2 regions of the Psychromicrobium lacuslunae genome follow, and region 1 is predicted to be linked to the other one. Evidence: riboswitches for the same ligand, from Rfam matches in the RefSeq annotation. Region 1 holds a riboswitch; the other holds the start of a gene.

What was found. A riboswitch is a leader RNA that binds a small molecule or an ion and turns the genes downstream of it on or off. The one in region 1 is predicted to bind cyclic di-AMP.
Region 2: it holds a riboswitch for cyclic di-AMP, as region 1 does, so the genes downstream of both, UM93_RS16350 (C40 family peptidase) here and UM93_RS12605 (aggregation-promoting factor C-terminal-like domain-containing protein) in region 1, are expected to answer to the same signal.

Annotation. Positions count from the first base shown of each region.
Region 1 covers NZ_CP011005.1:2,690,451-2,694,857, forward strand. The annotation lists gene UM93_RS12590 (sensor histidine kinase) at 1-117, shown strand, start outside; gene UM93_RS12595 (MFS transporter) at 141-1,385, opposite strand; gene UM93_RS17835 (MarR family winged helix-turn-helix transcriptional regulator) at 1,386-1,811, opposite strand; cyclic di-AMP (ydaO/yuaA leader) riboswitch at 1,964-2,107, shown strand; gene UM93_RS12605 (aggregation-promoting factor C-terminal-like domain-containing protein) at 2,111-2,836, shown strand; gene UM93_RS12610 (hypothetical protein) at 2,853-3,557, opposite strand; gene UM93_RS12615 (sensor histidine kinase) at 3,622-4,407, opposite strand, start outside.
Region 2 covers NZ_CP011005.1:3,460,431-3,464,837, reverse strand. The annotation lists gene UM93_RS16360 (HNH endonuclease) at 1-226, opposite strand, end outside; gene UM93_RS16355 (NlpC/P60 family protein) at 461-1,273, opposite strand; gene UM93_RS16350 (C40 family peptidase) at 1,393-2,163, opposite strand; cyclic di-AMP (ydaO/yuaA leader) riboswitch at 2,166-2,338, opposite strand; gene UM93_RS16345 (M23 family metallopeptidase) at 2,586-3,536, opposite strand; cyclic di-AMP (ydaO/yuaA leader) riboswitch at 3,545-3,728, opposite strand; gene UM93_RS16340 (metal-dependent transcriptional regulator) at 3,817-4,407, opposite strand, start outside.

The sequences.
Region 1 (4,407 bases):
ACCGGCCTGGGACTGTCTATCGTGCATGCCATCGTGCAGGCGCATGGCGGCAAAATAACGCTCAACTCTCAGCCCGGAAACACCGAGTTCATGGTTGACCTACCTCGCGGACAGTGAGCTTTAGCTGAGCCGGCCGGGGTTTAGGCGCGAGCACGGTGGGGCAAGACCGAGCTGAGTTGGCTGCGTAGCGTGGTGTGATTTCGCTTGTTCAGGACCAGCAGCGCCACGCTGCCGGCGGCTAGCGCCGCCACCCCGCCAACGATAAGTGACCAGCGCGGCCCGAAAAGAGTGCCAATCCAGCCGACCAGCGGTGCCCCAATCGGGGTGCCCCCTTGCATTAAGGCCATATACACCGCGAGTACCCTGCCGCGCATCGCCGGGTCTGTAGTGAGCTGAATGCTGGTATTGCAAGCGTTGAGGAAGGTCATTGCCGAGAGCCCGATCGGAATTAGTGCGAGGGCGAACAACCAGTAGTTCGGTGCGAAGGCCCCCAATACGGTGAACGCGCCGGTCGCCAGCGCACCACCAACCACGTAGGCCATCCGCACACCCTGCCGTCGGGCTGCCAACAGCGCAGCGGAGAGTGTGCCGACCGCCATGACGGTACCGAGCAACCCGTACTCACCCGGCCCGAGCTTGAAGACCGACGTGGCCATCAGCGCATTGGTGATCTGGAAGTTCATCGTCAGGGTGGCGACCAGGCTGACCAGAATCATAATCATCATCAGATCTGGGCGCTGCCGGATATAGCGCAATCCCTCTCGAATCTGCCCCTTGCCCCTGGGGGCTCGAGCCGCTGGGTGAAGTTCCGCGACTCGCATCTTGGCAAGCGAGAGAATGACAGCGGCGAAACTCGCGGCATTGATCAAGAAAGCTGGGCCGGTGCCGATCCAGGCGATCAGCAACCCGGCAAGTCCGGGTCCGGCCAGTCTAGCCAGGTTAAAGGAGGTGGCATTCAACGCAACCGCGTTGGGCACGTCACCTGCCTCCACCACCTCAGAAACGAAGGCTTGCCGGGATGGAGCGTCAATCGCGCTACCGATACCGAGGAGCAGCGCCAGCAGATAAACATGCCAAAGCTGAACCGTATTTGTCACCACCAAAAGGCCCAGCAGCAAGGCACAAAAACCCATCGCCGATTGCGTGATCAAGAGGATCTTACGTTTCGAATATCTATCCCCGAGCAGCCCGGCCCATGGGCCGAGGATCAAGATCGGCAAGAATTGCAGACCGGTGGTGATGCCCACCGCGGTGCCGGACTGATTGGTTAGCACCGTCAGGACCAACCAGTCCTGAGCCACTCGCTGCATCCAGGTACCAATATTGGAAACCAGGGCCCCAGAGACCCAGAGCCGATAGTTGAAGACCTTCAGCGCACTAAACACTTATTTCGCACTCATTCTTTGCAGTATTTGTGCTGCTTCACGCAGCACCTTGCGTTCCGCGGGACTCAACCCCGCGAGCCGCCGCTCCAACCATTCGGTGCGACGTTGCCGGGTATCCCTCAGCACTTCGCGGCCAGCCTCGGTGAGCTCCACCAAAACCTGTCGCCCATCACTAGGGTCTGAGCGTCTGCTGACTAAGCCGGATTCCTCTAGTGCATTGACCGTTCTAGTCATTGTCGGCGCCTGCACATGCTCTTTATCTGCCAACTGCCTGAGCGTCTGCTGACCATTACTCAGGATCGACAACACGCTGAATTGGCCGGGCCCGACGCTCTCGCTAGTGGCTTCGGTACGCAGTCTCCGAGCGGTACGCATCACTGCCATCCGCAACTCAACCGCTAACGGCGCTCGTCTCCCTGACTCCATTTACTTAGCATAAGTCATTACCTTTGCTAAGTAAATAGCGAGCACTGGGCTTCCGTTATCTAAATGTGACTTATCTAGGTAATGCCGGTATCGTAGAGAGGTGCGCGATAGTAACCGTGCACCTCTCTACGAGACGCCGAGCTCTGCCACTCAAAGAGGGACGTCAGAACTTATGGCAGAGACGGGGAAACCACTTTTGGCCGTGTTCGCACGGTCTTGGGGTGAAGTCCTGCAGCGCAGGGCCGGCCTTCTCAGCCGAATCCGACAGCTCACCTCGCAGGCAAAAGAGAGGCAGTTCAGTGGCTCAGAGCATGGATCAGCCACGTCGTGATCGGGCGCGGCATGCCGCGCCCAGCACTCCGACGTCGCGCTCAGTTCCGGGGAAATCTACCGGTCGGCGTCGCGCCACCCCGCAAAAGTCCTCTCTTAGCCTGCTCCGTGAAGCCAGCTCCAAGCTGCCTGTGCAGCAGGTAGCCGCTATCGCCATCGCTGGCGTCTTAGTCGCCTCGGTGAGTGCCTCGCAGCAGAATCCGGACACCCCCGCCTCAACACCGGTGGCACAGAAATCAGCAATGGAGACAGTCTCTGCAGCTGCCAACGCTGAACTAGTTTTCAGTCGAGTCACCGCGAGCTCCAAGCCCGCTGCCAAAACACCCAGTACCGGCAAGCCGGGCGCAGACAGCGCCTCCAGCGACATCAACCAAATCAAGGCAGTAAATGACCCCGAGGCCGCGCAGGCTTTCGCAGCGACAAAATTGGCCGACTTCGGTTGGGGTCCGGATCAGATGAGCTGTCTAAGCTCCTTGTGGACCAAGGAATCCAGCTGGCAGACCACGGCTGAGAATCCTTCCAGCCTGGCCTATGGCATCGCACAGTCCCTACCCGCCGAGAAGATGGCCAGCGTCGGCTCCGATTACCGCACTAACTACAAAACCCAGATCACCTGGGGCTTGGGTTATATCAAGGAGCGTTATGGCTCACCATGCGGCGCCTGGGGACATTCCCAGGCCACCGGATGGTACTGAGCCGTTCGTCTCAGGTTCAGTAAAGAACCTTCTGGCTCTTGAATTTGTAGTAATCGCTGGACGGCTTGAGCCAGATCAGCACCAGAGCGGTGATCGAGACCAGTAGCGTAATAATGCCGATGATCAGGCTACTGACGAAAATGGTTTTACTGATGGAGCTTGCGATCAGTGAGTAGATCCCACTCAGAATTGAAATAGCCGCGAATACAGTGGCCACCACTCGGGCCCACGACTTTCCCGCACCGTTCGCCAAGGCCATCCAAATCCACAAGCCGGTGCCGATGATCAGGCCGAAGATCATGCTGGCATAAGTTGTCGCCTGGGTAATCGACTTGACCGACTCGATGGTGCTGCCGCTGAGACCCGAATTTTGGGTCTGAGCCTGAGCAATTGCCATATCTACCAACTGATTAACCTGGAATAGCGTGAAGATGCCCCCAATCACGCTCAAGGCGGCTCCCACGTACATCAAAATGACGGCATTCTTCAGCGTCTGCGGCTTCTCCACTGGCGCGATTGGCGAGATCGCCGAACCGTTTCCGGGGTAGCCGGGGAACTGTTGCTGCGGGTATTGCGGTGCCTGGCCGGGCTGTTGTTGACCATACTGAGGCGGCTGCTGCCCAAACTGCCCGGGCTGTTGCTGTCCATACTGTGGTTGCTGGCCGTATTGCGGTTGCTGAGGCTGGTTCGGTGCATTGTTTGGCGGCTGAAACTGGTCCATAGCACTAGAGCCTAGTGCAATCTCCGGCCAATGCCCGCGCCGAGACCGAACCGTTAGCGAGTTGCTAATGGGTTTCAGTCTTCGCCCAAGACAGGGTGGCAATAGCGCCGCCGTCGGTGGCGTTCTCAAAGCTCAACCGGTAACCCAAGACTTCGGCCTGCCTGATTGCTATTAACAGGCCGAGCCCCCAACCACCTTCGCTTTTAAACCGCGAAGGACCGTTGTCGATAATGCTCTGCGGATAGCCCAAACCGTGGTCGCGAATTGCCAATTCGTCCCGGCTCACGGTCAGCTGAATCGGCGGCTGGCCATGTTCGGCCGCATTCCGGAGCAAATTGAGCAGCACCCTGGAGAGCCGCCGCTCGTCAGTATCCAGGATCATCTCCTCGGCATCAGCAGCGAACAGTACGGTGATGGATTGAGCCAAATCTGCTGCGGCGAGCTCAGCACTGACGTCGTCCAGCAGGATTCGAATCGAGGCTGGTTCGCGGATAATTTCATGCTGCGCGCCATCCAGACGCGAGATTTCCAGCAATTCTTCCACCAGCCTGCGCAGCCGCGCGGTGCGCTCCTTAACCATCTGCGCTGGCCGCGAATCCTCTAATAATGCTGCCGCAGCCACTAAACCGGTCAGCGGAGTTCGCAGTTCATGGGCTAGATCGGCGCTAAAACGTTGCTCATCCTCAGCCTTTTGTCGCAGTTCCGCCGCCATCCGATCGACGGCACCAGCAAAGCGAGCTACCTCGTCCTTGCCCTGGCTAATCTCCCCCAATACCTCAGTGGCATGGCCATCGGAGATGCGCTCGGCCGCGGCAGCCCCGCTGACCAGTCGGCGAGACAATCGGCTGCT
Region 2 (4,407 bases), 770 kb from region 1:
GTAACACCCCGCGCCGGCTGACCGGTGTGGCCCGGTCATAAGGTAGCCGGATGTATCGATTCAGCAGGATCACCGATGGCCGTCCGAGAATCTCCTGCGCCCCGACGACTGGTTCATCGCCTTCAGCTAAAACAGAAGCTTTCCCAGCCAGCACAAGGATCAGCGCCCGGCGGAACGTGACAACCGCTAGGGGTTCGTAACCAGCATTCAGAACAAGAGTACGCATCGGCGTTGTCCCTCTTCGCTGACCTGGAGTCATTCGGCGGAGCCGGCTGCCCTGCCGCAGCCCCAGATCTTGAACTCAAGATAAGCCTAGGCGGAACAGCCCAGAATCAACGAATTCAATACCGCCGTGGCGGGGTGTGTCGAGAAGAATTCACCCGGCAGAAACCTTCTGGAGAGACAAAGCACCCGCACCGATGATCGGTGCGGGTGCTTTGAAGTGTCTGTTAAGCGGAGCTTAGTGACCGATAGCGATGAAGACCGGTCCGCTACCCACGTGAGCGGAGAAGACTGCAGTGGTGTAGCCATTCCAGCCGCCGTGCACAGCCTGACCATTGCCAACGTAAACAGCAATGTGAGCCTGGCCGCCACCGCCATTTGCGTAGTAGATCAAATCGCCGGGCTGAGCTTCGGATTCGCTGATGGTGCGACCCAAGGAGAGGTAGCCAGCCGGCCAGCCGTGGTAGAAAATACCAGCAGCAGCGAGCGAGTTACTTGCCAGCGCGGTGCAGTCCTGAGCGACGCCCAGCTGAGCATAAGCGGCGGCAGCGATGGTGGCGCCAATGCCACTCTTCTGGCTTGCCGGCTTAGCAGCCGCAGCTTGCGTGGTCTTGCTTTCCTGAGTGGCGGCCGGAGTAGCTACCGGAGCAGCCTGAGCTGCGGGCTGGCTTGCCGCGGTCTGGGCAACCGGTTCAGCGACCGGAGCCGTGGTGTTACTCTCAACCTTGACAACCGGCACGACTGCAGCCGGAGCAGAGGAGGAAGCCTTCGGGCTCTCAAAGCTGATCTGCACCTTCGAGGAAGCAGTGACGCCCTGGCTAGCAGCCTGAACCTTCAACGTTGAGGTGTTGGTGTCACGCTGAACCTCGCTGGGCTGAGCCGCATTGGCAGCAATCCCGGTGGTCAAGACCAGACCCGAAGCGGCGGCGATGACAGCTGCTTGACGGCCGACCCCACCGGCATTGTCACTAACAGCTTTAGCGATCACAGCGATCGAACTGGTCTTCGTGGCCTCGGCGCGGTGCCGGGCGATCCCTTCACGATTGCTCATCGGTCTCTCTTTCAATTCCTCATTGGTTACGGATGCGATGTTGTTGCGTTCACTACGTGGAGTTTTTGTCTGCGAGCCCCACACCCGCGTTCACAGCTAAGTCAAAAAGTTTTGGGCCGCTACGGCATGGTGTAGAACACCGCGGAACCGACAGCGTTGACAGCGGTCAGCTGAGTTCCGTCGGAAGGATTCAAAGCACCAATCTCCATGCCGTTTCCAACGTAGATGGCCACGTGGGAGCCGCCGTTCTGGACGACCAGATCGCCGGGCTTAGGCGTCGAGGTCTGCACCATCACACCCCACTGATTAGTGCGCGGGATTGAGATACCAGCCTGGGCGTAGGCCCACTGGACGAATCCGGAGCAGTCCCAGCCGGTCACCGGGCTGGTGCCGCCGTAAACGTAAGCATGACCGATACCAGCATAGGCGCTAGCGGCAACTCCCGAGAGGTTGCCGGAGACGGCTGGCGCCTTGGCAGTCTCGGCCTTTGCTTCAGCCTGAGGGGTTTGAGTGGTCTGGCTTGCCGTAGCAGGCTTGCTGGCAGCGGGAGCAACTGGCTCGACCTTTTCTGCCTGGGCTGCGACTTCATTGACCTCGACGGTGGAGGTGGCAGCTGCCTGTTCGAACTTTAGATTGAGATTCTTGGCCGCCGAGACGGTCTGTGCGACATCGCTCGTGGTCCGAGTCGCGTCTTGCGCGGCGGTGGAGTCGGCGTTGGCCGCGAGTGCCGGTAGGCCGATGCTGGTCACTAGACCAGTTGCTACCGCAACTACCGCTGCTTGCCGACCAAAGCTGCCAGCGTTTGAAGATACCGCTTTAGAGATATTTCCGAGACGGTTGTTGCTGACCTTGGCCGCGCGGTGGCGACCGATAGATGCCTTTGAAGACACGTTTGACCTCTCCCAAAGCCTGCGAGGTAAGCTGTCGGATTCGGATGGGAGTCACCCGGCCGCTTTAGATTCTGAACCTAAGTTCTCGAACTTCAGCGGCTTCACCCCAAGGACTTCTAAGAAGCCCGTATGTGGTTCCCCCGTCTCTGCCAGACGAATGTTGCGAACGGACCTCAGAGTAATGGCAGAGTTAGGCTAGCTACCCCGAGAGCGCCAGACTCCTATCAAGCTTGGCGCAGGAACAACGCTACAGCAGGTTCGCGAGAATGTCACATTCTGATCACGGAAAAGTGATCTGGACGGCAACTCTGTGACCTTTTAGTAATTACTCCACTGTCGAGTCTTGCGCTGACCGGGGGTTTTAGTAGCCATCCCGCGCAAAAAACGGAGATAAATCAGAACCTGTGAAACTAGAAGTTTTGTTACAGCCAGCCCATTGGGTCAACAGTTTTGTCGTTAATCATCACTTCGAAATGCAGGTGGCAACCGGTTGAGGCACCGGTCGTCCCACTGAGCGCGACCTTGTCACCGCGCTCCACTTTCTGCCCCACCTTGACCAACAATGAGCTGTTGTGGTTATAGCTAGTGGACAGGCCATTGCCATGATCGACAACCACCCGGTTGCCGCCTCCGCCTGAATGCCAGCCGGCGAAGGTCACAGTGCCGCCAGCAGCAGCATAAACATCTGTGCCGCAAGCAATCGCAAAGTCTTGACCGGTATGCAACTCGCCCATCGCGCCGGTCAGCGGGTTCACTCGATATCCGAACGGAGAACTTGGTACTAGCTTCGTCAAGGGCGCGGAAAGACTACCCTTAGCGGCTGCGGGAGCCACTTTCGCAGCTGAGACGCTCAAGGCCTGGTGCAGCTTGCCGTCGGGGTCCATGCTGCTAGTCGAATTCGGCCGACTGAAGCTCAGTTCGACGCCGGGGTCGGCGCTGACTGGCCCGGAACCGCTCTGCGCCATCGGCGTGGTCGAAGATGCCGGAGCGATACTGGCGCCAGCGCTAGGAATCAGCACGGCGAGCGCTAAGGAGGCCGCTGCCAGCCCAATGCCGGTGCGTTGCAGAACTTTTGGGGAGGTCAGTGAAGTCAGCGAAGTCAGCGAACTCCGTTGGGTAGCCACTGCGGCGGCACGACGACGACCCCGCTCGGCAGGCGCTGCCGGCAGGGCGGCGAAAAGCTCCGGACGTGCAACCTCGACTCGTTGCCGAGCGCGCCGCGCAGCGTCGCGGGGCCGCAAAGGCAGGGGCACGGGAGTAGCCATCGAAATATCCGTCGAGGCGTCGGGCAGCGCACTGCGCTGACGAACAGCATCATTGAGTGGTTGCACAGCGCTACGCCGACCGTGACGTGGGAGTCCTGATTCGCTCAAGGAGACTTTCTTCCTCTCTCAACACTTGCGAGGTTAGCTGTCGGATTCGGATTAGAGAGCAATCCGGTCCCTGGGCGCGATGGCAGAGCCATCTTGACCAAGAACTTCACCCCAAGACTGTCCAGATGGACAGCCGGTTTTGGTTCCCCCGTCCTTGCCTGTATTGCTAAAGGTCCGCAGCCAGAGGCAAGGCTCAGTGCTGGCTGGGACGCCGCCAAGATCACGACGACAAGATGCAACTATACGTCATCTCGACGCTTTATAACAGTTCGTTATATAGCTAATCGATGGCGACAAAGACATGAACCGCGACTTCCGGCGGCAGCTCCAAGGCCCCTTCAACACCCGGTACCCGCACCGAAATGTACTCGCCCACCTGCTCAAGGGAGATCTCTACCCCCGGCTTTAAGCCAGCCTCCTCGAATTGGCCGAGCAGTTCAGGATCCACCTGAATACGCTCTGATAGCCTGCCGATGACCACCTTGGACTCCGGCTGGTATTGCTCCATCGCTGAAACCATGTTGACTACGCCCTCGGTGAATTCCCGAGCCTTGTGTCCACCAAAGGATTCCAGGCCAGGAATCGGGTTACCGTACGGCGAATCCTCTGGCTTACCTAGCAGCTCGAAGAGGCGCTCCTCAACCTGCTCACTCATCACGTGCTCCCAGCGACAAGCTTCCTCATGCACATAGGCCCAGTCGAGCTTGATCACATCGGAAAGCAGCCGCTCCGCCAGTCGGTGCTTACGCATCACGCTGGTTGCCCGCTCCCGGCCCAACTGGGTTAGCTCAAGGTGCCGATCCCCGGAAACCACTACCAGGCCGTCGCGCTCCATCCTGGCAATTGTCTGCGAGACCGTCGGGCCAGAGTG